3 regions of the Nitrogeniibacter aestuarii genome follow, and region 2 is predicted to be linked to each of the others. Evidence: predicted binding sites of a transcription regulator. Region 2 holds the regulator's gene; each other region holds the start of a gene.
The links. The regulator FNR, encoded in region 2, switches genes on or off when oxygen is low (the NO sensors DNR and NnrR bind a similar motif). The targets are predictions, from matches to a motif close to TTGANCTAGNTCAA.
Positions count from the first base shown of each region.

Region 1 (10,688 bases), 830 kb from region 2:
GGTCGACACCATGCGTCTTGACGAGTCTGGCGAGGGTCGCGAGGCTACCGTCCCAGTCGCGACGGGGTTCATGCGGATAGATGGTGGCGGTCTCGAGCAACTTGCCGGTGTTGTCGACGACGGCAACTTTCACCCCTGTGCGCAGCCCGGGATCGAGACCGAGCGTTGCCCGGGGGCCGGCAGGTGCAGCGAGCAACAGGTCCTTGAGGTTGCGGGCAAAGACGGCGATGGCCTCTTCTTCTGCCCGCTCGCGGGCGGCGTTCATCAATTCAAGCTCAAGATGGACGGAGAGCTTCACGGTCCACGCCCATCGGGCCGTGTCGAGCAGCCATCGATCCGCCGGCCGCCCTTCGTTGCGGATGCCGAAATGACGGGCGATGCGCCCCTCGCACGGCCCCAGCTGACCGGGTTCGGGCACCTCGGGAAGTTCGATCGACAGTCTCAGCACGCCTTCGTTGCGCCCTCGAAGCAGTGCGAGAAAGCGATGTGAGGGGATGGCATTGAGCGCTTCGGCAAAGTCGAACCAGTCGCGGAATTTCGCGCCGGCCGTTTCCTGCCCGTCGACGACCTTGGAGACAACGCGACCATGATCGGACAGGTAGGCGCGAAGGGTGTCGAGCAACTGTGCGTCTTCGCTGAACTGTTCGACCAGAATCTGGCGGGCACCGTCGAGGGCCGCCTTGGTGTCCTCGATCCCGGCGTCCGGGTTGAGGTAGTCCTTGGCCACGGCCTCGGGATCGAGGCCTGGGTCGCTCAACAAGGCATCGGCGAGCGGGGCCAGGCCTGCTTCCCGGGCGATCTGAGCCTTGGTGCGGCGCTTGGGTTTGTAGGGCAGATAGAGGTCTTCAAGGCGTTGCTTGGTGTCAGCGGCCTCGATCTGGGCTCTGAGCGCGGGATCGAGCTTTCCCTGGCTGTCGATGGATTCGAGGATGCTTGCGCGTCGATCGTCAAGTTCGCGCATGTAGCCCAGGCGATCGTCGAGATGACGCAACTGGGTGTCGTCGAGTCCGCCGGTGACTTCCTTCCGATAACGGGCAATGAAGGGGACCGTCGCGCCTTCGTCAATCAGGCGGATCGCTGCGGCGACCTGGCGTTCGGCCACATTCAGTTCGGTGGCAATGCGGTGTTCAAGGCTGGCTGGCATGGTGTTTTGCTACGGGGTTGGACTGCCCAAGAAGCGGCGCAGTTTGCTACAGGGGCGGGTGACCCGCAAGTCTTGCGCCGATAAACCGTTTAGACTGGTGGGATATATTCACTTACATACGGAGAGGCTGGATGCTGGCGGGCAGGGCGCTTTACACATTGTTGCTGAACGGCGTGGTGATCGGGGCCGTGTGTTCAACACCCGCTCACGCGGCGGATAGCGCCGCCCTTGGGGTCGTCAGGCTTGCGCCCCAGCAGGAACGGGCGGCACCGCCGCCGCCGAAGCGACCGTATGCGATCAATGGTGAGAGCTTCTACTACGAAGGGACGAAAATCATCATTGAGGGTCTGGTGTTGCCACGCCCGGATAGTGAATTGGCCAAGCAGCGCCTGCAACGCAGGCTCGATTCGGGTGAAATCACCTACGCGCCGATTGGCGAGCCGAACGGAGGTGTCGTTCGTGCTCGTGTGAGCATCGACGGGCAGGCTCTCAACAATTGAGGGTTGAAGACAGCGCGCTGCGGAAGCGGCGTACCAGCGACGGATCGACCTCGGGTAGCGCGAAGATCTGAATCATCTTCTTGCGGGCGGCTTCGTCCTTGAACTGTCGATCCTTCTGAACCACCCACAGTAACTGCCCCAGGGCTTGCTCCCAGCGGTGACGTGCAATGCAGGCATCGGCCAGTTCCAGTCGCGCGTCCAGATCGTCCGGGTTGGCTTCGAGCTTCGTGGCCAGTGCTGCCAGGTCTTCCTCGGAGGTGGCACTGCCCCGGGCCATGTCCAGCCGGGCGCGCAAGGCAGCAATCTGCGCCTTGTCGTCCACCTTGGGCTCGATCGCCGGAATGAGTTGTTCGGCATCTTCCAGGTGGCCTTCGCCAATGAGGACCTCAATGAGCATGAGCCAGGCATTGACATCGTCGGGCGCGACCTTGACGGCTTCCTTGAGGTAGTCGAGTGCTCTGGCGCCGTCGTTGGCGTTCAGGCATTCGACAGCCGCCTGGAGTTGCTGTGCCGCCGGGGAGGGTGCCAAGCGATCGATGAAGGCCCGCACCTGGCCTTCGGGCAGCGCACCGGTGAAGCCATCGACCATCTGGCCGCCGACGAAAGCTCGGACATCCGGAATGCCGCGGACGCCGTACTGGGCAGCCAGCTCCGGTTCCGCTTCGGTGTCGACTTTGGCGAGAAGGAACGCACCCCCCATTTCATCGGCCAGTTTTTCAAGAATTGGTTTCAGATTTCGGCAGGGGCCGCACCACGATGCCCAGAAATCGACCAGCACGGGTTGCTGATGGGAGGCGGCAACGACTTTCTCGTCGAAATCGATGGCCGAAACGTCGAAGCTGAATGCAGACATGGCGTACTCTGAAGAATTCTGTTCCGGTTAACTGAGGGCGCTCGGGGGAAACTCAAGCCTCCACGAACGTGGACGCCCGCTGGGGGCTCACTCGTCGATGAGACTCTGGCGACCCCACCATGTGTTTTCCGCCTCGAGCTCGATGCGCTGACTGGCCACCGCCGCTTCGACACACAGCATGCGGCGAAAATCCCGGTCAGGCATGTCAGCCAGGGCCTTGGTGGCCTCTTCCCACGGGTTCCACACCACCACGTCCGGAAACTGCTCGTGTACGATCTGAAGGCTTCGGTCGCCGTCGATCAGACGCAGGGGTTTAGTGGCATCGGCATAGATGCGGTCAACAGCGTCTTCAACAACAAGTGCTTCATGCGCCTCGGTCTTGATGGCGTCGCCATCGAGCTTGTCCTTGTACTTCTTGCCCTTGAGCCCTTCGAGCCGTGCCAGCTCTACTTCATCCACGTGCAGATAGGTGTGCAGGGCCGTGGTGAATGCAAAGCTGCTGTAGCCGTTGTTGGTGATGGCAAGCTCCACGTCAAGCCGGCTACCGCCCACGCTGATGGTGAGTTCCAGGTCGAAGCTGTGTGGCCACAATGCTTCAGTCTCGGGGTTGTTGGCGATACCGAAGGTGAGCATGACGTGATCCTTGTCGTCACGCTGTTCGATGAAGGTCCACATGCGTGTGCGCACAAGGCCGTGTTTCGGCAGACTGCCCTGATTGGCGAACTGCGGGAAGCACACGGGGATGCCGCCGCGGATGGAGACACTTCCGTCCAGCACGGCGTTGTCGCTCAGATAGAGCCACGGGCGGCCACCGGCCGGCTTCCAGTGAAGCACCTGGCCACCCAGCAGGCTGATGGTCGCCTGTGCGCCGTCTTTGGTGGTGACGGCGAGCACGGGTGTGCCCTTGAGTTCGGTTTCGGTGATGCTTGCGTACATAGGTGATGCGCCTTTGGTGTCAGCTGGCCTGTGACGGGTGGCAGTGACAGCTGATGATGTGGTCGTTGACCATGCCGGTCGCCTGCATGAAGGCGTAGCAAATGGTGCTGCCGACGAACTTGAAGCCCTGTTTTTTCAGCGCGCGGCTCATGGCATCCGACTCCGGCGTATTGCCCGGCACTGCGGACAGGGTGTCGAAACGGTTGATGCGCGGTTCTCCGCCGACGAACTGCCAGATCCATTCGGAAAAGCCGCCGTCGAGCTCCATCAGTTTGAGCCAGGCGCGTGCATTACCGATGGTCGCCCGGATCTTGCCCTGGTGCCGAACAATGCCGGTATCGTTAAGGAGTCGGCTCACGTCGGCTTCATCGAAGGCGGCGATCTTGACAGGGTCAAACCCCGCAAACGCGGTGCGATAGCCTTCTCGTCTCCGGAGAATGGTGATCCACGACAGGCCGGCCTGGGCGCCTTCAAGCGTGAGCATTTCGAACAACTTGACGGGGTCGCGCTCGGGGACACCCCATTCCGTGTCGTGATAGGCCACGTACAGCGGATCGTCGCCGCACCACGGGCATCGATGTAAACCGGATGTCATGAAAAGGCGGCCTCGGGCAGTGCCAAAACGGCATTCTATCCCGAGGCTCGCCTGTCGGGGAGGTCAGTCCTGCAGGGACAGGACGCCGAGCTTGATGGAATTGTCTTCCGGATCGTTCGAGAGCACGAAACCGAGGCTTTGCACGAAGCGCAGCATACGGTCGTTGTTCGAGAGGAAAACCCCGTTCATATAGGCCAGGCCGCGATCGCGGGCGGTCTCGATCAACACGCCCATGAGCCGTCGGGCCAGCCCGCGATGCTGCCAGTCGTCCGAGACGACAATGGCGAATTCGCAGGACTCGCCGTCCGGATTGACCGCATAGCGAGCGACGCCAATCTCGGTTTCCTTGCCTTCCACCTCCACGGTGGCGACGAAAGCCATCTCACGGTCGTAGTCGATCTGTGTGAGGCGCACCACCATGGCCGGTGGCAGCTCGCGCATGGTGTTCATGAAACGGAAGTATTTCGACTCGGCCGACAGATTGCGGACGAACTCGGCCTCGATTTCCGCGTCTTCCGGTCGAATCGGACGGATCGTGATCTTCGTGCCGTCGGGCACCGTCCAGTGCGAGATGAGGTGCTGCGGATACGGGTGAATCGCCATGTGGTCGTAGCGATCGGCCGTTGGCGAGACGTTGTCGGCGTGGATACGCGCGTCGACAACCACTGCGCCGTCCTCGTCGATGATGAGCGGATTGATATCCAGCTCCTTCATCCAAGGCAATTCGCACACCATCTCCGAGACACGCAGGAGAACGAGTTCGAGCGCCTCCATGTTCACCGGCGGCATGTTGCGGAACTCGTCCAGGTAGCTGCTGACGCGTGAGGAGCGAATCAGGTCGCGGGCGAGATAGGTGTTGAGCGGTGGCAGGGCAATGGCGCGGTCCTTGTCAGCTTCGACACGGGTGCCGCCTTCGCCGAAGGTGATGATCGGCCCGAAGACCGGGTCGCGTCGCACGCCGACCATGAGCTCGCGGCCGTTGGGCTTGCGAATCATGGGCTCGATGGCCAGGCCGTTGATATGGGCTTCGGGGTGTGCCTTGCGAACGCCTTCCAGGATCTCCTGATAGGCCGTGCGGACGGCGGCCAGACTGGTCAGATTGAGGCGAACGCCACCCACGTCCGACTTGTGTTTGACGTCGGGCGAATCAATCTTCATGGCCACCGGCAGACCGATCTCCTCGGCCAGCACCATGGCTTCAGTGGCGGAGCGGGCGACAACGGTTTGCGCAATGGGAATCCGGAAGGCGGCCAGAATGGCCTTGGATTCCATTTCGTTCAGCACCTTGCGGCGCTCGTTGAGTGCCGTCTCTATGACCAGGCGTGCGCTTTCGATCGAAGGCGGGTTGAGTTCGGTCAGCGATGCCGGCGTCTGAGCGAGCAGCTTCTGGTTGCGGTAGTAGGCCGAGATGTGACTGAACAACTCGACCGCAGGCTCAGGGGTGCGGAAGGTCGGGATACCGGCGCCATCGAAGAGCTTGCGGGCTTCGGTGACGATCTCTTCGCCCATGAAGCAGGTGACGACCGGCTTGTCGGCGTTGCGCTCTTCCTCGATCAGTGCCTTGGCCACTTCGGTCGGATTGGCCATGGCCTGCGGCGTCAGCATGACCATGACACCGTCTACATTCGGCCCCTCAAGCACCGCCTTGATGGCTGCGCGATACCGCTCGACATTGGCGTCGCCGAGCACATCCACCGGGTTGCCGTGCGACCAGGTAGCGGGCAGGGCCGCGTTGAGTTTTTCCAGCGTACTTTCGGCGAAATCTGCAAGCGGGATGCCAAGGTCCGCGGCCCGGTCGGCCGCCATGATGCCGGGGCCACCACCGTTGGTGATGATGGCAAGGCGGTTGCCACGGGGGCGGAAGTGCGAGAACAGGGCGTTGGCGGCGGCGAAGAGCTGGCCCAGGTTGTAGAGGCGGATGACGCCGGCACGGCGCACTGCGGCGTCGAAAACCGAGTCTTCGCCCACTTCGGCGCCCGTGTGACTGAGCACGGCGCGCGAGGCTTCGGGGTGGCGACCCACCTTGATGAGCAGCACCGGTTTGACACGGGCGGCGCTGCGCAGCGCACTCATGAAGCGGCGCGCATCGCGAACCCCTTCGACGTAAAGAAAGATGCTCTCGGTGCGCGGGTCAGAAATCATGAACTCCAGGGCTTCGCCGAAGTCGATGTCGCTCGACGAGCCCAAGGAGATGACGGAGGAGAATCCCACGTTGTTCGGGCGTGCCCAGTCGAGAATCGCGGTACACAGCGCACCGGACTGGGAGATGAAACCGATGGAGCCGGGTAGCGCACGGCCATGGGCAAAAGTGGCGTTCAGGCCCAGCTCGGGGCGCATGATGCCCAGGCAGTTGGGGCCGAGGATGCGAATACGGTGACGACGCGCCGTCTCCAGCATGGATCGCTCAAGCGCTGCGCCGCGACGGCCGGTTTCCGAAAAGCCGGCCGACATGATGATGGCGGCCTTGGCGCCGGCACGGCCACAGGCATCGATGACCGAAGGGATCTTCTGCGCGGCAATGGCGATGACGACCAGATCCAGGCGCTGTGGCACGTCTTCAACCGAGGCATAGCAAGGGACACCCTGGACTTCTTGGTGCTTGGGATTGATGGCGAACAGGCGGCCCTTGAACCCACCGTCTTTCATGTTGCGCAGAACGACAGTGCCGATGGCGTCTTCACGCTCGCTGGCACCGACGATGGCGACGGATTTGGGCTCGAACAGCGGGGTTAGATAGTGCTTTTCTTTCATGTCTCGTCCCTTTTCAGGACTGCCGTTTTGGCTCGGTCACAGCACCGAGCGATCGATGGATATTGCATTGCAGCAAACAAGAGCATAGTGCAATGCATCATTTCGAGGGATGACACAGATCAGATTTGTTGTAGCAAATGTCGAAAGGTGTGGCAGTTCGCACACACCGCTATCGACATCAGTGCCCGATACTGAAGCTGAAGCGAGCGCCTTCACCGGGGACCGAATGGGCTGAAATCCTGCCACCATGACGCGCGATGATGCGCTGAACGGTCGCCAGCCCGATGCCCGACCCTTCAAACTGGCTGTTCGGGTGCAGCCGATGGAAGGGGACGAATAGCTTGCTGGCGTACTCCATATCGAAGCCGACGCCATTGTCCTCCACACAGAACTGCACCTCGTCATCCGTGCGGGTGGCAAAGAAGGAAATGCGCGACACCGGCTTGCCTTTGCTGAACTTCCAGGCATTGCGAACCAGATTTTCAACGACAACGCGCATGAGTGTGGGGTCTGCATTGGCCGTGAGCCCGGGAACGATGTCGGTCACCAGCGTGCGGTCGGGGTCCGTGATGCGGATTTCATTGATGACGTCGGTGACCATCTGGCTCAGGTCAATGTTGTTTCTGCGCAGCGGCTGGCGCGTGAGGCGAGCCAGTTCGATCAGGTCATCGATCAGTTGGGCCATGCGCCCGGTGGCCGTGCGAATACGTTGCAGATAGGTTCGGGCGGTGTTGTCGAGCTGCGGGTCGAGGTCTTCCTGAAGAATCACCGAAAAACCATCGATGGCACGCAGTGGTGCGCGCAGGTCGTGCGACACCGAGTAGGAGAAGGCCTCAAGCTCGCGGTTCGATGTTTCGAGTTCCGCCGTTCTTGCACGCACGCGGGCCTCGAGTTCCATATTCACGTTGCGCAGGGTCAATTCGGCGACCTTGCGTTCCGTGATGTCGTCGAGAGAGCCGGTGGCGCCGGTTACGGTGCCCACCTCGTCATAGACCGGCCGGGCGTGGACTTCGAGCCATCGCAGTTCGCCCGCCATGTTGCGGATACGCAATTCGCATTCGCATTCCTTGTCGAGCGAGGCCAGCACCGCTTCGAGCTTGACGCGGCCAAAATCGCGATCGTCGGGATGCACGTAGTCGGTGAGCGGCTGGCCGATGCTCTCTTCGACCGGAAAGCCGGTGGTTCGCGTCCATGCCGGGTTCAGGAAGATGAAGCACCCGTTCAGATCCGTCTGGAAGATCACCTCGTTGATCGAATCGACCACTTCCTTGTAGCGCGTCCGGCTTTGCTGGAGCGCAAGCTGGGCGGCCTTGCGATCACTGACGTCGCGCACCAGCGAGAGGATGGCCGGGCCGTCGTCGAACTGGGTGACGACGCTCGTGATCTCCACGTCTCTGCAATCGCCGCCGGGCTGCACGATCTGGCGGTGACGAATCGGCAGCTGGGCGCCGTGGATCGCCTCGGTTGGCACGGTCAGCGGGTTGGTGGTGTCCACATAGAAACGATCGAGCGGCTCGCCCACCAGCTCATTGACGTCGTCGATACCGAAAATCGTCAAGGCGGCTCGGTTGCCAAAGATGATGCGGGCATCGCGATGCACGATGATGCCGTCGGGCGAGACGTCAACCAGCCGGCGGTAGCGTTCTTCAACCGCATGGCGCTGGCGTTCTGCGTGTACCCGGGCCGTGATGTCCTGGGTGATGCCGATACAGGTGCGCAGGTCGCCGGCCTCATCACGCAGCGCACTCACGGCGACCGTGGCCCAGACATCCTGCCCCGATAGATGGACGAAGCGCTTTTCCCGGGTGTAGGCGTTGATCCGGCCATCCTTGAGCGCGCTGAAGAACTTGATGTCCTCATCCCGATCGGCCGGATGCGTCAGCTCCTTCAACGTCCGACCGATGAGTGAGGCCGGATCCCCGCCGAGCATCTGGGCAAAGGCGTGGTTGGCGCTCTCGATGCAGCCCTCGGGATTGGCGTTGGTGATGCCGACCGGCGCCTGTTCGAAGGTGGTGCGGTAGCGCGCTTCGCTCTCGATCAGCGCATGCCGGGTCTCGTGCTCCTGCGTCACATCCCGGGTGACGCCCCGATACCCTGAGAACCGCCCGGATGAATCGAAGGTCGGGCGGCCCGTGATCGAGAACCACACACGACGTCCATTGGGGAGCGTGCGTTGATAAATGAAGTTGTCGAACGGTTCATGCGCGTGCAGTGTGGCGATGTGCTCTGCCCATTCCGGTGCCGTTTCGCTCGCGCCGACCAGTTGCCATCGGGTCTGCCCGAGAGTCTCCGATTCACCCAGCTGGATCGGGTTGTTCGGGCTGGTGAGGACACGGGTGAAGCGAAACTGCGCGTCCTGTTCCCAATACCAGTCAAAGAAGGTTTCGATCAGGGTGCGGAAACGGCTTTCGCTGGTACGCAGGTCGCGCTCGGCGTCGATTCGCTGGGTGATGTCCCGCCCGATGCCGCGGTAGCCGATGAACAGTTCGCCATCGAAGAGCGGCTTGCCGATGAACTCGAGATGGCGCACTTCATCGCTCAGGTCGCGACGGCTGACAAGCACACTGATGTTCTGGTGGCCTGCCATGCGCAGCTTCAGATTGCGCCAGGTGTTGGCGTCGGTTTCATCGCCGGGGAGCTCCCACGGCGCCTGACCGACCAGTGTGTCCGGGTCCATGTTGGCAACGCTGCGGATGCCGCTGCTGATGAGCGTGAAATGGTGCTCGCGGTCGGTCTCCCAGAGCCAGTCGCTGGATTGTTCGACGAAATCGAGAAGCCGGGTCTGGTTGAACTCGGCCACCTTGGTGGCACGCTTGGCGAACTCGGAGGCAAAGTGATACGTACGCAGGTAGCGAAATCCGAGCAGAACCAGCGCCGCGAGCACGGCTGCACCAAAAATGGCAGCCGTCAGCCAGGGAATGGCTGTCAAGGTGGCAGAGGCAGACGGATCGCTACTGGCGACCGCTGCCACCGGGCCCGAGATGCCTACGCCGTGATGTTGCCACCAGCGAACCAGCAAGGCCGCAACACCGGTGGCACCGACAGCGGCGAGCAGAATCGACACCGTCAGCACGGGGCGAAAGGCGTGATCACTCTGAGATTGGCCCGGTTCCGGGTGTCGACTGGAAGGCAAGGTTCTTCTACTGCCTGTCGCGCCGCGTGCGGAGCACCAGCGGACGGGCGCATGATTCAATGGAATTTATCCCGCGTCTGCGCATCATAACGTGAGAATGCCAGAGCATTGATCCTATGGCCTCGGCTGAAAAGACGACGTGACTTTTTGCGCTGGCACAAGAATATTCCGAAGAATTTCAGGAGACCCGTCAAGCATGCAAGACAAGCTACAAGTACCGGGCCTGTTCAAACAGGCGGCTTATATCGATGGGCGCTGGTGTGACAGCGCCGACACGGTGGATGTGTTCAATCCGGCCAATGGTGAGCGACTCGGTGGCGTACCGAGACTCGGGGCAGACGAAACAAGAGAGGCCATCGCGGCGGCCGAGAAGGCGTTCCCGGCCTGGCGGGACCGGCTCGCCAAGGAGCGCTCGCAGATCCTTCGCAAGTGGTTCGACCTCATCAACGAGCACGCGGACGATCTGGCGCGAATGATGACGCTGGAGCAGGGCAAACCGCTGAGTGAATCCAGGGGTGAAGTGGCGTACGCCGCCTCGTTCGTTGAATGGTTCGCCGAGGAGGCCAAGCGGGTCTATGGAGACACCATACCCACACTTGGCAAGGACCGCCGCCTGATGGTGATTCGCCAGCCGGTCGGCGTCTGCGCGGCGATCACACCCTGGAACTTCCCCGCGGCCATGATCACGCGCAAAGTGGCGCCGGCCCTCGCGGCCGGGTGCACCGCCGTTGTCAAACCCGCCACACAGACGCCGTTCACCGCGCTGGCGCTCGCCG
Region 1 covers NZ_CP071321.1:2,255,256-2,265,943, forward strand. The annotation lists gene J0W34_RS10345 (Tex family protein) at 1-1,144, opposite strand, end outside; gene J0W34_RS10350 (hypothetical protein) at 1,276-1,644, shown strand; gene J0W34_RS10355 (tetratricopeptide repeat protein) at 1,634-2,497, opposite strand; gene J0W34_RS10360 (D-hexose-6-phosphate mutarotase) at 2,585-3,433, opposite strand; gene J0W34_RS10365 (DNA-3-methyladenine glycosylase I) at 3,453-4,028, opposite strand; gene J0W34_RS10370 (bifunctional acetate--CoA ligase family protein/GNAT family N-acetyltransferase) at 4,092-6,779, opposite strand; gene J0W34_RS10375 (PAS domain S-box protein) at 6,958-9,843, opposite strand; gene gabD (NADP-dependent succinate-semialdehyde dehydrogenase) at 10,109-10,688, shown strand, end outside.
Region 1: J0W34_RS10370 (bifunctional acetate--CoA ligase family protein/GNAT family N-acetyltransferase) is a predicted target of FNR. The motif match lies at 6,889-6,902, and genes of this name have one in related genera.

Region 2 (10,688 bases):
GCGGCGTCCTTCCGTCTGCTGCGGTCGAACTCGCTCATCTGGCACTACGTGGTGCACGGCTGGCTCTACGGCGAACCGCCGCCCGCCTTCGATGTGCTGTTCTGGAACATGGATACCACGCGCATGCCTTATGCAATGCACGCCTGGTATCTCAAGGAACTCTACCTGCACAACCGGCTTATCGAAGCGGATGCGCTCACGGTGGCGGGCGAGCCGATTGATCTGAACCGGATCACACAACCGCTCTACATGGTCGCCGCCGAGGATGATCACATCGCACCGTGGCATCAGACATTCCGCATGATCCACTTTGCCCGGGGCGCAAAGCGTTTCGTCCTGTCGAGTTCCGGCCATATTCTGGGCATCGTCAATCCACCGGTGAATCCGCCGAAGCGCCATTACTGGGTCGCCACGGCGCATCGGGCCGATCGCTGGGAGGCGTGGCGCGAACGGGCGCAGAAGACAGAGGGCTCCTGGTGGGAGGACTGGATGGCCTGGATCAAGCCCAAGAGTGGTGATCTGGTGCCCGCACCCGACGTCACCAATGGCGAGTTTCCGGGCCTGGCGGATGCCCCGGGGGCTTACGTGCGAGAGCCATGAAACCCGGGTGAAAAAAATCGGTCGGCCGTTCAAGGCGGACAGGCGGTTGCCGTAATAAAGGCACACGTCCCGGCGAGGGGGCAGCGGGTCATGCGCCCCGTTGATCCGAGAGGCGATTTCGCGGCCGGCGGGCGTGTCAGTGAGGAGAATCATGGACGTCGCAGCGCCGGAAGACACCAGCGAACACATTCACGATACCGAGTTGGCCCGCATTGTCCGGGTCAATGAAGAGATCAAGGGGATTGTCGCGACCGCCTTCAAGATCAATCTGATGGCGCTCAATGCCATCTTCCTGGCCAAGCGGGCAGGGCATGCGGCACGCGGTTTTGGCGTGCTGTCGAATGAGCTTCGCCGCTTTGCGCAGGACCTCACCCGGGAAATGACGCAATTGCGCGAAATGACGGCCAATACCGTCTCGACAGTGACCGGCGTCGTACAGCAGAAGCGGCTCAACGGCATTCTGGACGAGGCCGTCAAGCGCTGTCCCGAGCCGGTGAGCGGTGAGGCGCGCGTCCAGCAGCGGGGGCATGAGCAACTGGCCGATAAACAGGGGTGTCTGAGTGCGCTCGACAAGCGCCTGCGTCGATCCCTGGACGACACGGCTCAGCTGGTAGAACTGGGCGGAGTACTCGCCAGGTCGGCAAAGATCGAAGCCGCCTACGGGGGCAACTTCAGCGCCTCGCTCATGCAGGTGTCCAGCGACTTTGGCGACGTCATCTGCCTGATTCAGGAATCGCTCGAGCGTCTGCGCCATCTGCGCCTGACCTGAACACACGTAAGGAAATACACATGAAGCATGCGCGTTGCATCTTCGATGAAGGCGAGCACCAGTGGTTCGCCATCGTGCGCGATCCGGACAAGCCCGGCTATATCATCGATACCAACGAATACATCATCCGCAGCGGCGCGGAGTTGCTGCTGTGTGATCCGGGCGGCATCGAGGTGTTTCCGGCCGTGTTCTCTGCCCTGTGTCAGGTCTGTGATCCGCAGGCGCTCAAGGCCGTCTTCGCTTCGCACCAGGACCCGGACATCGTTTCGTCGCTGGCCTTGTGGCTTGAGTTCAACCCCGATCTCAAGTGCTACACCAGTCGATTGTGGACCTCATTTCTGCCGCATTTCGGCGGCTGTGCCGAGACCTTCAAGAGCATCCCCGACGAAGGGATCGAGATCGATCTGGGCAGCACGACCTTGCACGCCCTGCCGGCACACTATCTGCATTCGTCCGGCAATTTTCATTTGTATGATCCGAAGGCGAAGATCCTGTTTTCCGGCGATGTAGGCGCAGCGATGCTGCCCGAGGGCCAGGACGATCTGTTCGTTGAGGATTTTGATCAGCACATCCGCTATGCGGAAGGCTTTCACAAGCGCTGGATGGGCTCCGAAAAAGCCAAGAACCAGTGGTGCGACCGGGTGGCCATGCTCGACGTGGACATGCTGTGCCCACAGCACGGTGCCATCTATCGTGGCAAGGACGTGCATCGCTTCATCGACTGGTTCCGCGAACTGGAGGTCGGTGTCGCCAGCAACTGACACCGACCCACCTCACGCGAGCAAGGGCAGGCCTCCGGTCTGCCCTTTTGTCATCGAGTGGGCAGTCCGGTTGATGCCGGTCAATGTCGGGCGAGCCCAAATCGCCAGAATGGGCCATAACCCCAGTGACATTTTCGGAGTCAATCCAATGAAACCTCTGGCCCAGACCATGCGCCTAGACCATGCGCGATGCGATCTGCTTTTCTCCAAAGCGGAGGCCGCCGCGGAAGACGCCCGCTGGCCCGACTGCCATGCGCAGACACATCAGTTCGTCGAGGCCTTGCTGCAGCATTTCGCGCTCGAAGAGGATGTGCTCTTTCCCGCCTTCGAGCGGCGCACCAGCATGACCGGTGGGCCCACTCAGGTCATGCGTAGCGAGCACGACCAGATGCGCCAGCTGGTGGCCGCACTCAATGACGCCGCGAGCTCTCAGGACGCTGACGCCTTCGCCGACGCAGCAGAAACCCTGCTCATCCTCATGCAGCAGCACAACATGAAGGAAGAGAACATCCTCTATCCCATGGTCGAAGATTCCGTCGGCGCCGAACCCGACGTTCAGGCCGGCGTGGAGTCGCTGGCGCAGGAGGCTGCATGATGAGCCCGACGCGCACACCCGATCTCGTTGTCGATGCACGTGCCATGCTCCCGCCAGAACCGCTGGAGCGCACGCTGGAGGCGCTCGATGCGCTACCTGAGGGCGGTACCTTGCTGCTGATCATTCCGCGGCAGCCCGCGCCGCTCTACGACATGCTGGTGAACAATGGCTACACCTACGAGGTAAAGACACGCGACGACGGCGCCTTCGACATTCTGATACGCCAGGCTGATCAGGCTCATGGCGACGGCTGAACTGTCCTTCGAGCAGGCGCCACCACTGTCCGTACCCCTGCGGTTTTTCTATGGCGCGCCGATCTTTCTGTTTTTGGCCGCCCTGTTGATGATGTTCCGGTTCGATCAGGTGTTCGTGTCGCGCTGGACGCCGCAAACGCTGGCGCTCACGCATCTGGTGACGGCGGGCTTCATGTTGCAGGTCATGCTCGGTGCGCTGTTCCAGCTCATGCCGGTCGCCGCGGGGGCCAATCTATGGCGGCCCCACTGGTTGGTATGGCCCGTGCATGTGGGGAGCTTCGCGGGGGCACTGGGCCTGGCGTGGGGGTTCTACGCCAGTCATGGGGCTTGGCTGGCGGCTGGCGGCGTGTTGCTGACGCTGGCGGTGCTGGTGTTCATGCTTGCCTCGGCCCTGGCGCTGCTGCGCACCCCGGCCCGTGGGCCGACAGTCTCCGCGTTGCGTCTGGCGGTTCTTTGGCTGGGGGTGACCGTCGCGATCGGTCTGAGCATGGCCGCCGCACGTGGCGGTTATCTGGGGCTTGAGCCGCTGCAATGGTCGCAGCTTCACGTGGCCGGTGGTCTGGTCGGCTGGGGTGGTCTGCTTGTGGCCGCGACGGCCTATCTGGTGGTCCCCATGTTTCAGCTGACGCCCGCGTATCCGGCGTGGTTCAGTCGAGCCTTCGCCTGGGCGCTCGCTGGCGCGCTGGTGCTCGGTGCCGCAGCGACGCATCCGTTGGCGTGGATTCCGGCCGTCGTCATGGTCATGGGGTTTGCGGTGATGACGCTCGACCGGCAGCGACGGCGGCGTCGCGCCAAGACCGACCTGACGCTGAGCCTGTGGCGCCAGGCCATGAGCTGCGTCCTGCTCGGGGGGGGGCTGTCACTGCTTGTCCTGCTGGGGGAAAACGATCCACGCATCAGCGTGGCGGCCGGTGTGCTGGTGCTGTACGGGGCGTTCGTGTCGCTGATTGCAGGCATGCTCTACAAGATCGTGCCCTTCATCCTCTGGCTGTTCCTGCAGCCGCGCCTGTCACAGGTGCCGCCCATGACGCGCATGCTCAATCAGCCGCTCATGCGCTGGCATTGGTGGGTGCATTCCGGTGGGCTGGTGATGGCCGGACTGGCCGCTTTCTGGAGCCCGATGGGGCTGGGGGCAGGGGTTGCCATCGGTGCGGCCAGCCTGCTCCTGCTGGCCCAGCTCATGCGCGTCGGGCGTCATGCCCAGCGCGCACTGGCGACGCTCTCTCAGCCGTCGTAGCGGCTGAGTTTGGCCACGTCATGCAACATGATCTGCTTGCCCTGGACCGTGATGAGCTTGTTTTCCGACAGATCGTGGAAAACCCGCGAGAGCGTTTCGGGCGTGAGATTGAGGCGGGAGGCAATCACCTGCTTGCTGGTGGGCAGATCGATGGTTTGCTCGCCTTCCTGACACGGGGCCGCATGCGATTGCTGAAGCAGATAGCCAATCACACGCTGGGTGCTCGAGCGCAGGGAATAGGATTCCACGTCGCGTACCATGCTGTGCAGCCGGATGGCCATACCGGCGAGCATGCGCCGGGCAAACCCGGCATCGTGCTCGATCTGATCGAAAACAGCCTCGCTGCTCACGTGCAGCAACAAGGTGTCGCCCAGGGATTCAGCGAAAACGGGGTAGGGCCGGTCCATGAACATCACCGCTTCGCCAAAGCTCTGATGCGCACCCAGAATCTCGACCACCTTCTCATTGCCCTGCGGCGAGGAGAAGGCGAGTTTCATCTGGCCAAAGATGACGTAATAAAACCCTTGGGGGTGGTCGCCACGCTGGAAGAGCATTTCGCCCTTCTTCAGACGTTTCTCGCGCGTGTTCTCTGCAATCTGCTCGATGTCCTCGGCCGACATGGCACTGAACAAGGGCATGCGGCTGAGCAGCCCGGGGATGTCGATCTTGTTTTGGCTCATGGGTCCAACCTTTGTTGATCCGCGAGACTCTAACACGCGGGATTGATCTCTATTTTGATCTTGTTTAACTCACTGACTGTGCCTGAAAAACATGACTGATGCACCCGCCCAACGAATGATCCTCTTCGCAACACCGCATCGAGGAATGTTTTTCACCGGCATGCTACAGAGCGTGCTGGTGATGTTGCCCTGGTGGATCGAGCTGGTCTTGCGCACGCGCGACGGGGGGCTTGACTGGCCATGGCCTGCCGTGTGGTGGCATGCATTGATGCTCATTTACGGGGTGTTCCCGTTCTTCATCTTCGGGTTCTTGTTGACCGTCATACCGCGCTGGCAGAATCAGCCGGATCTTCCGCGCCGTGACTACGCATGGATCTGGGTGGCGCTGACCACCGGGTGGCTGTTGCTTTACGCCGGCTTCGTGGTCCCGGCGCTGCGTGTGGGGGGGCTGCTCGTGGTTGCGTGTGGGTGGGCTGGCGTGTGCGTGCGTTTGCTGCCGATTGCACTTCTCCCCGGACGCGGGCGCCTGCATGCCATGCCCGCGTGGCTGGCGCTCTTTGCCGGCTGGGTGGGCTGGGTCTTGCTGATTGGAATGGCGCTAGATGGAGATGGTCGTTGGGCTCTGTGGGCCATCGACATCGGATTGTTTGCGTTCCTGCTGCCGATCTTTCTGTGCGTGTGTCACCGCATGGTGCCTTTCTTCTCGAACTCGGTACTGCCCGATTACCAGATGGTTCGCCCGGCCTGGGCGCTGTGGGTGCTGCTGGCCGGTGCCGTCCTCCACGGTCTGCTGAACCGGATGGATCTGGCGGCGTGGCGCTGGCTTGTTGATCTGCCGATGGCGGTGCTCGGGCTATGGCTGAGCTCGCAGTGGCGTCTGTTCGACAGCTTTAAGGTGAAGCTGCTGGCCATGCTGCATGTGGGCTTTGCCTGGTTCTGGATCGGCATGGCCTTGTTCGGGCTTCAGTCCCTGCTGCCGTGGTTCGGCATCAGTGCCCTGGGCCTGGCACCGGTGCACGCGCTGGTCATCGGCATGTTTTCGGTACTGGTCATCGGCATGGTCTCGCGGGTCACTTTGGGGCACTCGGGCGCGCCACTGGCTGCCGACGGGCTCACCTGGTATCTGTGCTGGGCGCTGCAGCTGGTGGTCGTTGTCCGCATTCTGGCCGAGTTGATGCCGGGGCGTTCCCTGTGGCTGGTGGCGGCCTCGACCGGGTGGCTGTGCGTGTTTGTGCTGTGGACTTTGCGGTATCTTCCAAGCTTTGTCCGTCCGCGCGTGGATGGAAAAGCCGGATAGGAAACTAACGATGTACATGGCCTTGAAACACCTGCACATGACATGCGTCGCATTGAGCCTGCTGGGCTTTGTGGTCCGTGGGTTCTGGATGATGACGGAGGCGCCGCAGCTCAAGGCGAAGCTCAGTCGCGTATTGCCGCACGTGGTCGATACGGTACTGCTGGGGAGTGCGATCGCGCTCGTGAGTTACTACGACGCGGTGCCCGACTGGGTGTGGGCGAAGGTGGTCGGCTTGCTCATCTACATCGTCCTCGGTACCGTAGCACTGAAGCGTGGGAAAACGCGCCAGGTACGGATCGCTGCATTCGTGCTGGCCTTGATCACGTTTGGCTGGATCGTGTCGGTGGCGCTCAGCAAGTCATCCGCCGGCTTCTTCGCTTGAGTTTCGGAGTCTAAAAGAGCATGACCGAATCGCTCATTCCTGTGGCGCCGGCCTTGGACGAACCGCTTGAAATCCTGTCCGCCTGCCACGGGCGGGTGAGGGCGAATCTTCAGACGCTGGACCGGCTCATTCGCTGGCTGCCCGATCACGGCGCTGACAAGGATGCGCAGCAGGCGGCAATCAATGTCATGCGCTACTTCAACCTCGGTGCGATGAACCATCACCAGGATGAAGAAGAGGATTTGTTCCCGGTGCTGCTCGAACGCTGCCCGGCGAATGTCCGCCAGCGCATCCGGCGCCTGGTTGCCTGGATCAAGGACGACCATCGCGCGCTGGAAGCCACCTGGGCGCAACTGCGTGAGCAGCTTGTGATGGTGGCGTCGGGTGACAGTGATCAGCTCGACGCAGACGTGGTGGCAAATTTTTCGGCGCAGTACCTCAATCACCTCGATCGGGAAGACAACGAGCTGTTTCCGCTGGCAGCCAATATTCTGACCGACGCGGACATCCGTCAGATGAGCGAGCGGATGCGGGCACGGCGAACCGGTAGCCATCAATGAAAACGGGCGCCAGAGGCGCCCGTTTTCATTGATTGAGGCTCAATCAGGCACTCGACTGATTGTTGAGCAGGGCCTTGAGGCCATCGATATCCAGGATCTTGATGTGTTTTTGCTGCACCGAAATCAGCCCCTGATCCTGGAAACGGGAGAAGGCCCGAGATACGGTCTCCAGCTTCAGACCGAGGTAGGAGCCGATTTCGTCGCGCGTCATGCGCAGGTGGAATTCGGCTGCGGAGAAACCGCGTGCAGTGAAGCGCTGTGACAGGTTGATCAGGAACGCTGCCAGGCGCTCCTCGGCACGCATGGACCCGAGCAGCATCATGACGCTGTGATCGCGCACGATCTCGCGGCTCATCACCTTGTGAAACTGGTGTTGAAGTGACTCGACCTCCCGTGACAGCTCTTCGAGCTTGTCGAAAGGAATGATGCACACTTCACTGTCTTCGAGCGCCTGCGCATCGCAGGTATGGTTCTCGGTGCTGATGCCATCCAGACCCAGAATCTCGCCGGACATCTGGAAGCCGGTGACCTGATCCCGCCCGTCCTCGAAGAGCACGTTGGTCTTGAAAGACCCGGAACGCACAGCGTAAATGGCCTCGAAATGATCGCCGGCGCGGTAGAGGTGCTGGTGACGCTTCACCTTTCGACGGCTGCCGATGAGTTCATCAAGCTGCTCGATCTCGCCGTTCTCGAGTCCAAACGGCAGGCATAACTCCTGCAGATTGCACTGGGAACAGGCGGTTTTCAGGTCCGCTGCCGTGACCTTGATGATGGCGCCGCGTTGCATTCAGCTCTCTCTCCGTCTTACTTCCAGTTGCTTGTTCCGGGGCTGTCCGGCAAGCCCCGTTGATCCACGTCAACTCAGTTGGGGCGGGTTTTTGAGATGGTAGGCTCCAATCGAGGAAGCCGCAAATCATGGACAACCAGAAAGAACTTGTATTCGACCCGAACCTGATCCGCAAATTCGACGTCAATGGCCCACGCTACACGTCGTACCCGACAGCGGACCGCTTCGTCGAAGCCTTCAATGCCGACGCGCTAACCGATTGGCTTGGACAGCGCGCGGGCGGGGGGTTGAGCCGACCCTTGTCATTGTACTTCCACATTCCGTTCTGCAACACCATTTGCTACTACTGTGCCTGCAACAAGATCATCACCAAGGACCACAGTCGTTCCGCCAAGTATCTGAAATACCTGGCGAAAGAAGTGGCCATGCAAGCGGCTGCCCTTAATGGAAGCCGGGAGGTGATCCAGCTCCATCTGGGCGGTGGTACGCCCACTTTCCTGTCGCATGACGAAATGCGCGAGCTCATGACCATCGTGCGACAGCATTTCACGCTGTTGCCCGACGGCGAATATTCGATCGAGGTGGACCCGCGCAAGGTCGACTACGCCACCGTGGCGATGCTCGCAGAAGCAGGTTTCAATCGTATGAGCATCGGCGTGCAGGATTTCAACATCGATGTTCAGCGAGCGGTCAATCGGGTACAGAGCTTCGACGAGACCAAGCTCGTGCTTGATGCCGCGCGCGAAACGGGTTTTCAGTCGATCAGCATGGACCTGATCTACGGCTTGCCCAAACAGAATGTGATCAGCTTCAATCGCACACTGCAGCAGGTGCTTGAACTGTCACCCGACCGCATTTCACTCTACAGCTACGCTCACCTGCCAGGGCTGTTCAAACCCCAGCGGCGCATCGACGCGGCCGACATGCCCAGTGCCGACACCAAGCTCCAGATCCTTCAACTGGCCATTCGCCGGCTGACCGAGGCGGGCTACGTCTACATCGGCATGGATCACTTCGCCAAGCCGGACGATGAACTGGCCATCGCCCAGCGCCAGGGCCGGTTGCATCGAAACTTTCAGGGCTACAGCACGCACGCCGAATGTGACCTGCTGGCCTTCGGTGTGTCGGCCATCGGCAAGATGGGCCCAACGTATTCACAGAACGTGAAAACGCTCGACGAGTATTACGACGCCCTCGATCAGGATCGCCTGCCTGTGCTGCGCGGTATCGAGGCGACCCAGGACGATCTGCTGCGCCGTTCGATCATTCAGGCGTTGATGTGCCACTTCGAGCTGTCGATTCCTGCGCTCGAACAGGCGCACATGATCGATTTCAAGAGTTACTTCGCGGCCGAACTCGAAGACCTCCGCGCCATGGCCAAATCGGGCCTGGTGACCGTGGGTGACGAGTGGCTCACCGTCGAGCCTGCCGGGCGCCTGCTGGTGCGTGGCATTGCCATGGTTTTCGACAAGTACCTGCGCGCCGATCGCGAACGGGCCCGCTACTCCAAGGTGATCTGACGCTGGGGCAGGTCGCGTGCTAGGCTCGCGGCCTGTCGTCTCGTTCTGATGTCCCATGCCCGAAACCGGTTACTTCGCTGTCTTTCTCATTGGCCTGCTCGGTGGAACGCACTGCGTCGCCATGTGCGGCGGGATTGTGGGCGCGCTGACCGTTCAGATCCCCGGGCAGGTCAAGCGCCAGTGGCCGATCCATCTCACCTATAACCTCGGCCGCATCACCACGTATACGGCGCTCGGGGCCCTGCTCGGGGCCATCGGCTCGGTGGGCTTGTTGTTTGACAACTTTCTGCCGGTCCAGATGACGCTGTATGTGCTCGCCAACGTCATGCTCGTGGCACTCGGCCTGTACCTCACCGGTTTCACCAAGTTGCTGGCTCCCATCGAAAAAGCAGGGCATGGCATCTGGAAGCGTGTTCAACCACTCACCCGGCGTTTCCTGCCGGCGCGTGGGCCAGCGCAAGCCTTTCCGCTCGGATTGCTGTGGGGGCTGATTCCGTGCGGGCTCATCTACTCGGTGCTTGCCACTGCACTGGTCACCGGGTCGGCGGCCCGAGGGGCAGGGTTGATGCTGGCCTTCGGTCTTGGCACCTTGCCCAACCTGTTGCTGGCCGGCATGTTGCTCAAGCGTCTGAGAGGTATCACGCGCAATACTTGGGTGCGCACGGGCTCCGGCATTCTCGTCCTGGCGTTTGGCGTCTATGGCCTGATCAACGCCCCGACGCTGGGTGCGGCCTTGTGGAGTGGGGTGGTCTGCCACACCTGAAGGGAAAGGGCACTGCGGCGCACGACATGGAAAGGCGCGCTATCATGTCTATATTCAGTTTCTCTAATGGAGTAAGCCGTGGCCAAAACCAGTCATGACCTCGTCGTCGAGGCCAAATCCAAGATCAAGGAAGTGTCCGTGGTCGACGCCCGCGAAATGATCCAGAGCGGCGCGGTCGTGCTCGATGTGCGCGAACCTGGCGAATTCGAGAACGGGCATGTACCGGGCGCCATCAACTTGCCGCGCGGTCTGCTGGAATTCAAACTGGCCGCCACCCCCGAACTCAATCAGCCGGACACACCCATTGTGGTCTACTGCAAGACCAGCGGTCGCTCTGCGCTGGCCGTGGCAACCCTGGCGGACATGGGCGTGACCAATACCGTGAACATGGGTGGCGGCTACGATGCCTGGGCCGAAGCGGGTTATCCGACCGACAAGCCGCCCGCAATCGATTACAACTGATCGGCCGGCTCGTCCGGATGG
Region 2 covers NZ_CP071321.1:1,424,086-1,434,773, forward strand. The annotation lists gene J0W34_RS06560 (PHA/PHB synthase family protein) at 1-600, shown strand, start outside; gene J0W34_RS06565 (methyl-accepting chemotaxis protein) at 752-1,369, shown strand; gene J0W34_RS06570 (oxygen-binding di-iron domain-containing protein) at 1,390-2,130, shown strand; gene J0W34_RS06575 (hemerythrin domain-containing protein) at 2,279-2,725, shown strand; gene J0W34_RS06580 (DUF2249 domain-containing protein) at 2,722-2,979, shown strand; gene J0W34_RS06585 (hypothetical protein) at 2,966-4,216, shown strand; gene J0W34_RS06590 (Crp/Fnr family transcriptional regulator) at 4,204-4,896, opposite strand; gene J0W34_RS06595 (NnrS family protein) at 5,012-6,193, shown strand; gene J0W34_RS06600 (SirB2 family protein) at 6,204-6,575, shown strand; gene J0W34_RS06605 (hemerythrin domain-containing protein) at 6,596-7,135, shown strand; gene fnr (fumarate/nitrate reduction transcriptional regulator Fnr) at 7,179-7,922, opposite strand; gene hemN (oxygen-independent coproporphyrinogen III oxidase) at 8,051-9,442, shown strand; gene J0W34_RS06620 (sulfite exporter TauE/SafE family protein) at 9,498-10,205, shown strand; gene J0W34_RS06625 (rhodanese-like domain-containing protein) at 10,284-10,667, shown strand; gene J0W34_RS06630 (MerR family transcriptional regulator) at 10,658-10,688, opposite strand, start outside.

Region 3 (10,688 bases), 1.7 Mb from region 2:
GGCCTGGTCGGTGAGGTGCCCGTCGAGCGAGTCGCCCACATCGGGCAACACCACGGCACGCATGCCGAAGGCTTCGATCCATTCGCGGATCGCTTCGACATCACCGGGGGTGAGCATGGACGAGGCCAGCACATTGACCTGCTTGGGGCGCTTGCCGGCCAGGTTGCTCGTCGGCACCAGGGTGTCGATGATCGCCTCCACCGCCAGCGCAAAGCCCGACTCGAAACAGCCCACATAGTCCGGCGTGTTCACCGGCACCACGGTCACGTCATCGAACTCCGGAAACTGGCTGCGAAACTCGCGCACGCTGCGATGGATGTCCGTGCCCTGGGTCTCGGACAGGCCCGTGGTCACCAGCCCGATCACATCCGGCCGGGTTTTCGAGGCCAGCGTGTGCAGGGCCTGCACCACGTTGTCGTCGGCACCCAGAATCGTGGAGACCTGATCCATGGCCGTCGTCTGCAAGGGGATCGGCTCGCGGAAGTGGCGCACGAAAAACACCTTGCCGAAGGCGGTGCAGCCTTGCGAGCCGTGCATCAGCGGCATCGAGCGACCGAGCCCGAGGAAGGCCAGCGAGGCGCCCACGGGCTGGCTCACCTTGAGCGGATTGACCGCCAGCGCTTTCTTGGTGGGGATGATGTCAGCCATGTTCGTGCCTCACGCGCTCATCAGGGCGCCACTGGTGCCCTGGCCCCAGGGCGCAGGACGGCGGACCGCCTCCCACACCGGGCTGTTCATGGAAAGCGCCAGCTGGCGCGCCAGCTCGGCCATGCCGGCGTAACCGGCGTAGGCGAATTCCCGCTCCTGGTTGATGTCGAGGAAGGGAATCTTGGCCTTCAGGGCGGTGTAGAGATTGCGGCCCCCGGCAATGAGGATGTCGGCCTTGTATTCGCGATAGACATCGAGCAGGGCCTTGGGGCTGCCGTCCTCGATCATCTTGGTGTCGTCGCCCATGATCTCGCGGATGCGCGCCTTGTCTTCTTCGGTGGACTTCTTGGTCCCGGTGGCCACCACCTTCATGCCCAGATCCTGCAGGGCCGAGACGATGGACCAGCTCTTCACACCGCCGGTGTAGAGCAGCACGCGCTTGTCCTTGAGCAGGGGCCGCCAGGGTTCGAGCGCCGCCATGGCCGCGGCCGTCTCGCGGGCGATGACGATCTCGGTGCGGGTCTTGAGGTCTTCGTCACCGATCAGCTCCGCAAAGCCGCGCAGGGCGGCGTTCATGTCCTCGATGCCGTAGAAGCTGCCCTCGAAGAAGGGCACGCCATGGTTGTCCTTGAGCTTGCGCGCCACGTTGAGCAAGGCCTTGGCGCACACCACCATGGTGGCGTCGGCCTTGTGCATGGTCTGCACTTCGCGGAAACGGGCATCCCCCGACAGGGTGCACAGAATGCGGTAGCCCAGCTCGTCGAAAAGCGGATGCACATGCCAGAACTCGCCGGCGATGTTGTATTCGCCGATCAGGTTCACGTCGTAGGTGGGGCGCCCGTCGATGCGCGGCGGTGCCGGCTCGGGCTCGGCGGTACCGACCACGTACTTGAACATGGCCTCGCCGGCGATGCGGTTGCCCAGATTCTTGGTGCCGTAGAAGCCGGCGGCATCCACCGGCACCACCGGCACGCCCCAGCGCTCGGTGGCGGCTCGGCAGGCGGCCTCCACATCGTCACCGATCAGCGCGGTCACGCAGGTGTTGTAGACGAACACCGCCGCCGGCGCGTAGCTCTCGATGGCCTGCTTGATGGCGTGAAACAGCCGCTTCTCGCCGCGCCCCATGACCACGTCGGTCTCGGACAGGTCGGTGGTCATCCCGATGCGATAGAGCTGCGGGCCGGAGGAGCGGGTGCCCCGGTTGTCCCAGCTGGAGCCGGCACATGCGATGGGGCCGTGGACGATGTGCGCCACGTCGGCAATGGGCAGCAGGGCGATCTGTGCGCCGTCAAACGAACAGCCACCGGCCGCCGCACCCGGCTTGGGGCGGGCACATCCGGACTTCTCTTTCGTGTTGTGACTGCAGGCCGGCTCGTCGAGCAGGGCCTGGATATCGCTGGCTTTCATGGCGTTCTCCACGGTTGCAGTGGAGATTTAGCAAGTAGGGTGCCAACGCCAAGCCATTGTTTTCAATGGATTCTGATGTTCACCCCCCATGTCACAAACACGACAATTCGCAGCAAACGCGCCTTGAGTCGCGATGTCGACATTGATACAGATCATTAACCCTTATAACGAAATGGTTAAAGTCGCCGCCAAGCTTGATTTCAAATCACCTGTACCGAGGCCAGATCATGAAGAAAACCCTGCTTGTCGCTGCCATCGCCGCCACCCTGAGCGTCCCCGCCTTTGCCCAGTCCCAGGGCGACTGGATGGTCCGCGTACGTGCCGTAAATATCGACACCGCCAACAAGTCCGACGCCATTGCCGGCCTCGCGGGCAAAGACGACATCCATGTGAGCGACAAGGTGATCCCGGAAGTGGACATCAGCTACTTCATCACCCCCAACATCGCCGCCGAGCTGGTGCTCACCTACCCGCAGGAACACAACGTCAAGCTCAACGGCACCGACCTGGGTACCGTCGAGCAACTGCCGCCCACCCTGCTGCTGCAGTACCACTTCATGCCCGAAGCCCAGTTCCGCCCCTATGTTGGTATCGGCGTGAACTACACCCTGTTCACCAATGACGAGCTGATCATGGGTCTGGAGACCGAAGACAGCAGCGTCGGCCTCGCCCTGCAAGTGGGTATGGATGTGAAACTGGCCGACCAGTGGTACCTGAACGTGGACGTCAAGAAGATCAAGATGGGCACCGACGTGAGCATCAACGGCAACAAACTCACCCATCTGGACATCGACCCGTGGCTGGTGGGTATCGGTGTCGGTTACCGGTTCTGAGAGCGCCGGTCACGGGGCGTCACCCTCCCTCTCGACTCCCTTGCTTTGACCGATTCGGGGCGCATTGGCGCCCCGTTTTTTCGTCCGTCGCCGGCTCGTGCTGCCCGCCCGGCAACGGGATCACCCCCGGGCCGGAAACGCCAACGGCCTGAGCCAGTGCGCCCGCCAGGCAAGCACCTGCGCAATCAGGAGGCCGGCGCCCGCCAGCAACATCCACCAGACAAGCACCGCCATCGACGGTCGATCCGCGATGAAGCAGCACACCGCGCAGAGCACCAGCGCCAGCCCGCCGGCACGGCGCAATCGCACGGCAACGCCCCCGCACAATACCGCGTCGCGCCCCACCACCTGACGCCAGTGCACCTCCAGACTGAGGGCCAGCCAGCCCATGCCGGCGACGGCGCAGAGGGCGGCCAGACACAACCAGATCGCTTCAGCCATGGGCCCCCTCCGCGACGGTGGATGAGACGCAAAGCTGTTGCCGCCCTTCGAGTTTTCGTGCCGCCCAGATGCTCACGGCGGCAGTGGCCAGCAACGCGAGATCGACCCCGGCCACGGCCCAGTAGGGGTCGGTCACCATCGTCTTGATCAGATGGTCGCCGGTGGTCAGCCAGTTCAGGCCGACCGCCATCAGGGCGAGCCAGGCAATGGCCCGGCATTGCTCCCGCCAGGCCGGGTTCATGCGCGCCTTGAGCACTGGCCGACTGCGCAGCCACGCATGCCCCAGGGTGAGCAGCCACAGCCCCCAGAAGGCGAGTTTTTCCCACGCCCCTTTGCCGTCCACCTCCGGCGGCAACAGACGATTGACCACCAGCATGCCCACGGCCGCCATCACCATGCCGGTGACGGTGGTCACCGCCAGCGCATCGACCACGCGTGCGCCCTGACTGCCGGTGTCGGCATGCATGCGCCTGCGCTTGCCCACGAAGAAGATGAAGCCCGTGGCGATGCAGACGCAGCCGATCAGCCCGCCCAGCACGTAAAGCCATCTGAGCAGCCAGTGTTCGAAGTGCTGCAGATGCAGGCCGGTGAGGAATTCGTTGATGTGCCCGACCGCGCTGGGCGGTGGTTCCTCGCGCAGCACCTCGCCGGTACTGGCCTTGAAGTGGATGGCCTGCCCGACCAGCGCCACTTGGTCGCTGCCGGCGCGATACAGGCTGACATAGCTGTTGGCGTCTCCCAGATGCTCGATGGTGAGCAACCCCACGTGGCCCGGCATGTCGCGCGCTGCCCAGCGGCGCCGGGCCTCGGCCACCATGGCGTCGACCGAGGCCAGCGGCGCGGCGATGCCGGCCGGTTCATGCGGCAGCCCGGTGTGCTGCGCCTCGAGCACCTCATGCTGCTTGTGCAGGGGTTTGAGCAGGGTCTGGCTGGTCGGGAAGTACACCGTGCCGGCAAAGATCACCAGCCCGGTCAGCGCGAAGAAGAAGTGGAACGGCAGGGCCACCACACCGGTCAGGTTGTGAAGGTCCAGCACGCTGCGCTGGGTACGCCGCCGGGGCCGGAAGGTGAAGAATTCGCGAAACATCTTGCGGTGCATGATCACGCCGCTCACCAGCGCCACCAGCATGGTGAAGCCGGCCACACCGACCAGCCAGTAGCCCAGGTTCAGCCACGGCCAGTTCAGTTGGTAGTGCATGGGATAGAACCACTCGCTGCCGATCTTGAGCGCGTCCGCTTGCAGGAACCGGCCCGAGCGCGGATCGATGGTCGCCCACCCATGCACATGCGCGTGCTCGTCAGCCGCGTCCTTGAGCCGGTTCGGCACATCGAATTCGGCGCCGATCTGAAGCACCGGGTCGCGGTGCGTGGTGTAGGCCCACAGCGACGCCATGGGCAGGGTCTCCGGCGCGGGCAACGGCCCCACGACACGCGCCTGGGTCGCCGCCATATCAACCGGATGCGGCTTGAGCTGCGCATACACCGGTTGCAGCACCGCATCGAAGCTGGGCATCGGCTGCGGGTCGAAGCGTGTGTCGGGAATCGCCCACCGGTCGATCTCGCGATCGAACACCGACAGGGTACCGAAGAAGAAGACGACCATCAGCACGAAGCCGAGCACCAGGGCCATCCAGGTGTGCAGCCAGGCCATGGCCTGGCGGAAGTGGGAGAACATCGCCAAGGCCTCCTCAGGAAAGCATCATCTGCTGCACGCCCCAGGCGGCAGCCGTCATTGAAATAGCGCCGGCCACCAGGACTACCCAGACGCGCACCAGCCGGGCGGCGGCAAAGGCCCAGAGAAACAGCGACAGATAGACCGGAAAGACGAGCAGCAACAGCGCTGTTTCGGCTTCGTGGAAATCGATGCCCAGCGCCACCGACCCCGCCATGCCCAGCGAGACGAAGCCCCAGGCAAAGGCATAGCCCCCCAGCAGCGCAAGCGCCAGGCGGTGAAGGAGCGCCCATGACGGTCGCCTGCCGGGCGCGTCGGTATTGCCCCGATCAGGGGTCGGGGCGGTGTCCTGTGAAGTTGCACTCGTCATCGTTCTGCCTTTGCTTCAATAGGTATCGTCGACTGGACGCACCGGAGGCCGGGCGGTCCGGCCTCCGGGCGCGCTCACAGCGTGTAGTCGAGCGACAACAGCATGGTTCGGGGGGCGCCGTAGATGGCGCCGTACTGGACCGTCCGCAGATATTTCTCGTCGAACAGGTTGTAGACGTTCAGGCGCAGGGCGGCCTTGTCGCTCAGTCGGTAGGTCGCGAAGGCGTCGGCGATGGTGTAGGCGTCCTGCCACGCGCCCCCGTCCTTGGAGACGTCGGACTGCCAGCGCACGGCCGTCCCCACCCGCAGGTCGGGCAGCCCGGGCACGCGGGTGTCGACACGGAGCTTCAGGGTGCGACGCGGCACCCATTCGTAGATGTCCTTGCCGTCTTCGCCGGTCAGCCTGAGCGCGGTGTAACCGGCGGTGATCCGGGTATCCGCGCCGATCTGCCCCGTGGCTTCGATTTCGATGCCGCGCGAGGTCACATCCCTCGGCTCGTAGTAGTTGCGCTGGGCAACCGCGTCGAACCCGGCGATGGTCGCCAGCCCCTGCTGCTCGGCGGAGAACACGGCGAAGGTGGTCAGCAGCTTGCGATCGAGCCATTCCGCCTTGACCCCGACCTCGGCATTGACGCCCTTCATCGGCGCCAGGAAGGCGCCATTGATATCGCGCTGGTCCTGCGCCTGGAAGATGTCCGAATACGAGGCATAGGCCAGCGCGTCGGGCGTGATGTCGTAGGTCACCCCGACATACGGACTCGCCTTCTCGGTGGTTTCGTTGTCGAGATTGGTGCCGCCGCCATAGATGGCCGTCCCGTCCCGCGTCAGACGGATGGCATTGACCCCGACGATGCCCTTGAGCCGGTCGGTGAGCGCCAGGCGGGTGGCGGCATACAGGCGGGTGATGCGCTGGTCGCCATCCGAGGCCACGCTCCTGGCACCCCAGTCGGGCTCGGGATAGACGTCGCCGGCATACGGAAAGGCCGGCAAGACCGGGAAGGTGGCCCCCGCATACGAGTAGGTGAGCGATGTCTGCTTCGAATGGCTCAGCCCCAGGACCGCGTCATGCTGGCGGCCAAAGGCGTCGAACCGACCGGTGAGATTCACATCGACGATATCGCTCTTCGACTCGCTCTGGCTGCGGTAGGGCCAGCCGATGAGCCCGGTGTTGTCGTTGTTCAGATAGCCGGTCAGCGAGTAGGCGTAGAACAGCCGGGTGCTGCCATCCCCCTCGGTGTGGTTGTAGCTCAGCTTGGCTTCCCAATCGGGCGACAGCGCGTGCAGGTACTCCACAAAGGTGTTGACCGACCGATTGTTCCAGCGTGTCCAGTCCTGCGAGGTGGAGGCCGACACATCGAAATCGGCCAGGGTGCCGTCCGCATAAGGCAGCGTCAGCGAGCCCCACATGGGCGAACGTTGCCGGGCGTCCTGGTAGGTCAGACCGAAGGTCAGCACGCCGTTGTCACCGACCTGCCCTTCGAGCACCCCGTAAATGGCGGTGCGCTTGTCGTGCAGTGCGCGCAGGTGCGAGTCCTTGTCCTCGTGCGCCACCACCAGCCGCCCGGCCCAGCTACCGTCCTCGGTCAGCACCTTGTTGTAGTCGAGCGCCACACGTTTGAAGTCATGCGAGCCGCCGGTGATCTGCACCTCGCCGCCATCGTGGTTGGTGGGCCGCTTGCGCACGAAGTTGATGGTGCCCGACGCGTTGCCAACCCCGGTGAGCAGGCCGTTGGCCCCGCGAATCAGCTCGATCTTCTCGAACAGGAAGGTATCCATCTGGCCTTCCACCAGCCCCCAGTCGTTGGTCATGCCCATGCCGTCGATCTGGGTGAGCATCACGTCGAAGCCACGGGCGTTGTAGCCCGTCCGGTTGGTCTCCCACGCTTCCACGTTGATGCCGGTGCCCATGCGCAGCGCGTCGTTGCTGGAGCTGATGCCGAAGTCACGCAGGCTTTCCTGCTCGATGGTGCTGATCGTCTGCGGCGTGTCCTTGATCTCCATGGGGAGATTGGTGGCCCCCTTCGAGACGCGGAACTCCCGTTTGTACTGGACGGACACCGTGGGCAACTGCACCGGGGCCTGCGGTTTGGCCGCCGGGGCCGGTCGCAGCACATAGCGCCCCTGGTCATCGGTCGCGGCCTTCAGGCCGGTTCCGGCCAGCAGGGCCGCCAGCGCCGCGTCGGGCGTGAGGCGGCCCTGAACACCGGGGCTCTGCCTGCCCCGCGCCAGTTCGGTGCTGCCGGAGAGCAACACCCCCGATTCGCCCAGGAAGCGCGTCAGCACCGTGTTCAACGGGCCGGCGGGGATGTCATAGCTGCGCGCGCTGGCCGCCGCAGGGGCTTGCGCCTGGGCAGCGCCGATCCAGCCGGCGGCAACGCCGCCCAGCAGCAAATGGACGGTGAGGGCCGTGGTGCGCAGGGCGTGGCGTGGCACCGGCGTGTGGCACGCGAGCCGGCCATGCGGCGATGGGTGACGAGTCATTCGGATTACCCCTTTTCAGTCGTTTTCTGGTTCGAGTCACGGACCGGAACGCGTCAGCGTCCGCAGGCCGACCACCGCCCCCGCGCGGCGGCGGGGTCGGGCGTCGGCAGGGGATTGGCTGGTGCCGGCACGCGGTGCATCCCCGGGGGCGATGGGGGCGCTCGCTGGCGGCATTGGCTACTCGCACGCCCCGGTCAAGCGGGGGGCGTGCAGGGCGACGATGTGTGAGTCCTCACCTGGTCAACCGGATGAGCGGGAAAAATGTGGAAGCCATGGGTGAAATTTTTTCGGCCCGGTGCCGCGCACGCCCTTGCCTGCAGGGTGTCGGGGCGTTACCGGGGCGCCGTCGATGACCGGCCGCGTGCTTCGATGGAGGTCCACCAGGGCAAGGTCTGCTCCACCCGGATGGGCAGCGCCTGCGCCAGCATGGCCAGGGTGCCGTCAACGTCGTCCAGGGGATAGCTGCCGAGCACCGACAGGCCGGCCACCTCGGGCGCCACGGCGATGTGGCCACGGCGATAGCGGGCGAGTTCGGCCACCACCTGCGCCAGGGGGATGTCCTGCGCCAGCAGGACGCCACGCGCCCACACCGCCCGCGCGAGGTCGGCCGGAGTCGGCGGTTCGATACGCTCGGCGTTGAACACCACCTGTTGCCCCGCGCGCACCACGCTGCGGGCGGCGGTGTCGGCCAGCACCAGCTCCACCGCACCTTCATACACCGCAAGCTGCGCACCGCCGTCGTCATCCAGCCGCACATTGAACCGGGTGCCGAGCGCGCGCAGGCGCCCGCAAGCCGTGTCGACCACAAACGGCCGGCCCGTGTCGGCGGCTGTCTGGATCAGGATCTCCCCGGCACGCAGACGCAGGCGGCGCAGCTCGGGCCGGTAGTCTTCATCAAACGCACTGGCGCTGGCGAGCCAGACCTGTGTGCCGTCCACCAGCACGTCCTTGCGCCGTTCGCCCGTGGCGGTGCGGTGGTCGGCAAAGGCCGCGGCGAACGGATCGACCCAACCAGCCGCCGGCCAGCCGAGCACGCCCGGCACACTACCCAGCCCCGCCAGGGCCGCAATACCGAGCAGGAGTGTTCGGCGCCGGGCCACCCGTCGATGGGCAACCTGCAGCGCATCGGCCGCCAGACGGGGGGCCGACACCGTCTGCAGAGGGGCAAAGCGCTGGCTGACGCGCTCGACGAAAGCCCAGGCCGCCCGACATTCGGCACCGCTGGCAAGCCAGGCCTGCCAGCGCTCATGATCGGCCTCGCTCGCGCTGCCGGACTGGAACAACGAAAACCAGGCGGCGGCCTGCTCCATGGCCTCATGGCTGGGCGCACACAAGGCCTGCGGCGTGATGCTCACGTCTGCCCCGGGCGCGACTCGGCCAGACCGGCGGCTTCGAGACGCACGCAGTGGAACATGGCCTGGGTGATGTAGGTGCCGACCGTACGTGAACTCACGCCCAGTTCGCGGGCGATTTCCTGATGCGTCATCCCGCAGGCGGTGGACAGCACGAATGCCCGTGCGGCCTTCGGTGGCAGGCTGCGCAGCATGGCATCGATCTCCTGCAGCGCCTGCAACACCAGATATTGGTCTTCGGCGGAGGGCACCTCGGCTTCCGGCAACGCAGACAGGGTATCCAGCCAGGCCCGCTCGACCTCACGGTGCCGCCACAGGTCGACGCACAGCCCGTTGGCGACCACCCGCAGATAGGCGCGCGCCTCCGGCTGGCTGTCGAACTGCCGGGGCGAGCGGAGCAAGCGGATGAACGTGTCGTGCGCCAGATCCGCCGCCTCGGCCGCATCCCCCAACCGGCGCCGCAACCAGCCCTGAAGCCAGTGGTGGTTGTCCCGGTAGAGGCAATCGACAGAAAGCGAAGGCGCGCAGTCGGTGGGCATGAGGATCGAATCGGCAGTGGATATGCGCTATTGCAAATGCGAATTATTTGCAATTATCCACACCGATATCACCCGGCGCAAGCCCGACAACCGACACCGGGACTCAGGGCTTGCAACGTCAATGCTTGATCCGGATGGGAGTCAGGCCAGAGTCAGACGGGGGCCAACGTCGGTGGTCGGGCAGTGGTGCCAAGAGCGCTGTATGGAGGCCTCTCCGCTTCAGCGACTGCTCTTCGGCCTGAGCACCTCAATCAACCCCACAAAATGTAGACGTTGATTGCCGCTCAGCCTCTCACATCTGCGGAAGACGGGTTTCGGCGCGGCGAATGCAAACGGCCACCTCAAAGGGGGCGCGTCATTGCCAATGTCAGCCGGGGGAAACTACGCGCGGCACTTTTCAGGTGGTCTGAATCGCCAGGTTTCGGCTCATTCTGCGTCACGCCCCTTAATCAAGTACCAAGCCCCCAAGATGACAAACATCACGCCGCCTGCAATTGGCTTCCAGCCAAGCTCCCAATGCGATTGATGCGCGCTGAACAAAAAGGCAACGCCCATGAAAAGCGCAATAGCTCCCATGACTCTATTGCGCAAACCGAAAGACTTGGATTCTCGAATTTCGCGCTCCTTTTTCGCGTCTTCTTCGAGCGTCTTCTGAGTCGAGAAACGGGATACGTAGCCCATCGTCCAAAGACCCAATACTGCGAACACCATTGTCACAATGACCGTTATCGGCCGGTCAAACCAGACGGGCACTGATGCAACGGCAACGCCTAGAAACATCAAACCAACGATAGCGCGCAGAATCCACATCGCCGCTCCTGAAATATCAACACAGCCGACCACAATATACGCCGTGCTTTGGCGGCTGGGCGCAGAGTAGAGCCATTCAGAACTGCCGACATGTCGTAGCAGAGTGTTCGGGGCTTACTACCCTAAGGGCATTCTG
Region 3 covers NZ_CP071321.1:4,437,775-4,448,462, forward strand. The annotation lists gene nifN (nitrogenase iron-molybdenum cofactor biosynthesis protein NifN) at 1-648, opposite strand, end outside; gene nifE (nitrogenase iron-molybdenum cofactor biosynthesis protein NifE) at 658-2,055, opposite strand; gene J0W34_RS20660 (OmpW/AlkL family protein) at 2,283-2,888, shown strand; gene J0W34_RS20665 (DUF3325 domain-containing protein) at 3,009-3,329, opposite strand; gene J0W34_RS20670 (PepSY-associated TM helix domain-containing protein) at 3,322-5,004, opposite strand; gene J0W34_RS20675 (hypothetical protein) at 5,018-5,371, opposite strand; gene J0W34_RS20680 (TonB-dependent siderophore receptor) at 5,446-7,851, opposite strand; gene J0W34_RS20685 (FecR domain-containing protein) at 8,184-9,206, opposite strand; gene J0W34_RS20690 (sigma-70 family RNA polymerase sigma factor) at 9,203-9,742, opposite strand; gene J0W34_RS20695 (hypothetical protein) at 10,169-10,552, opposite strand.
Region 3: J0W34_RS20660 (OmpW/AlkL family protein) is a predicted target of FNR. The motif match lies at 2,198-2,211, and genes of this name have one in related genera.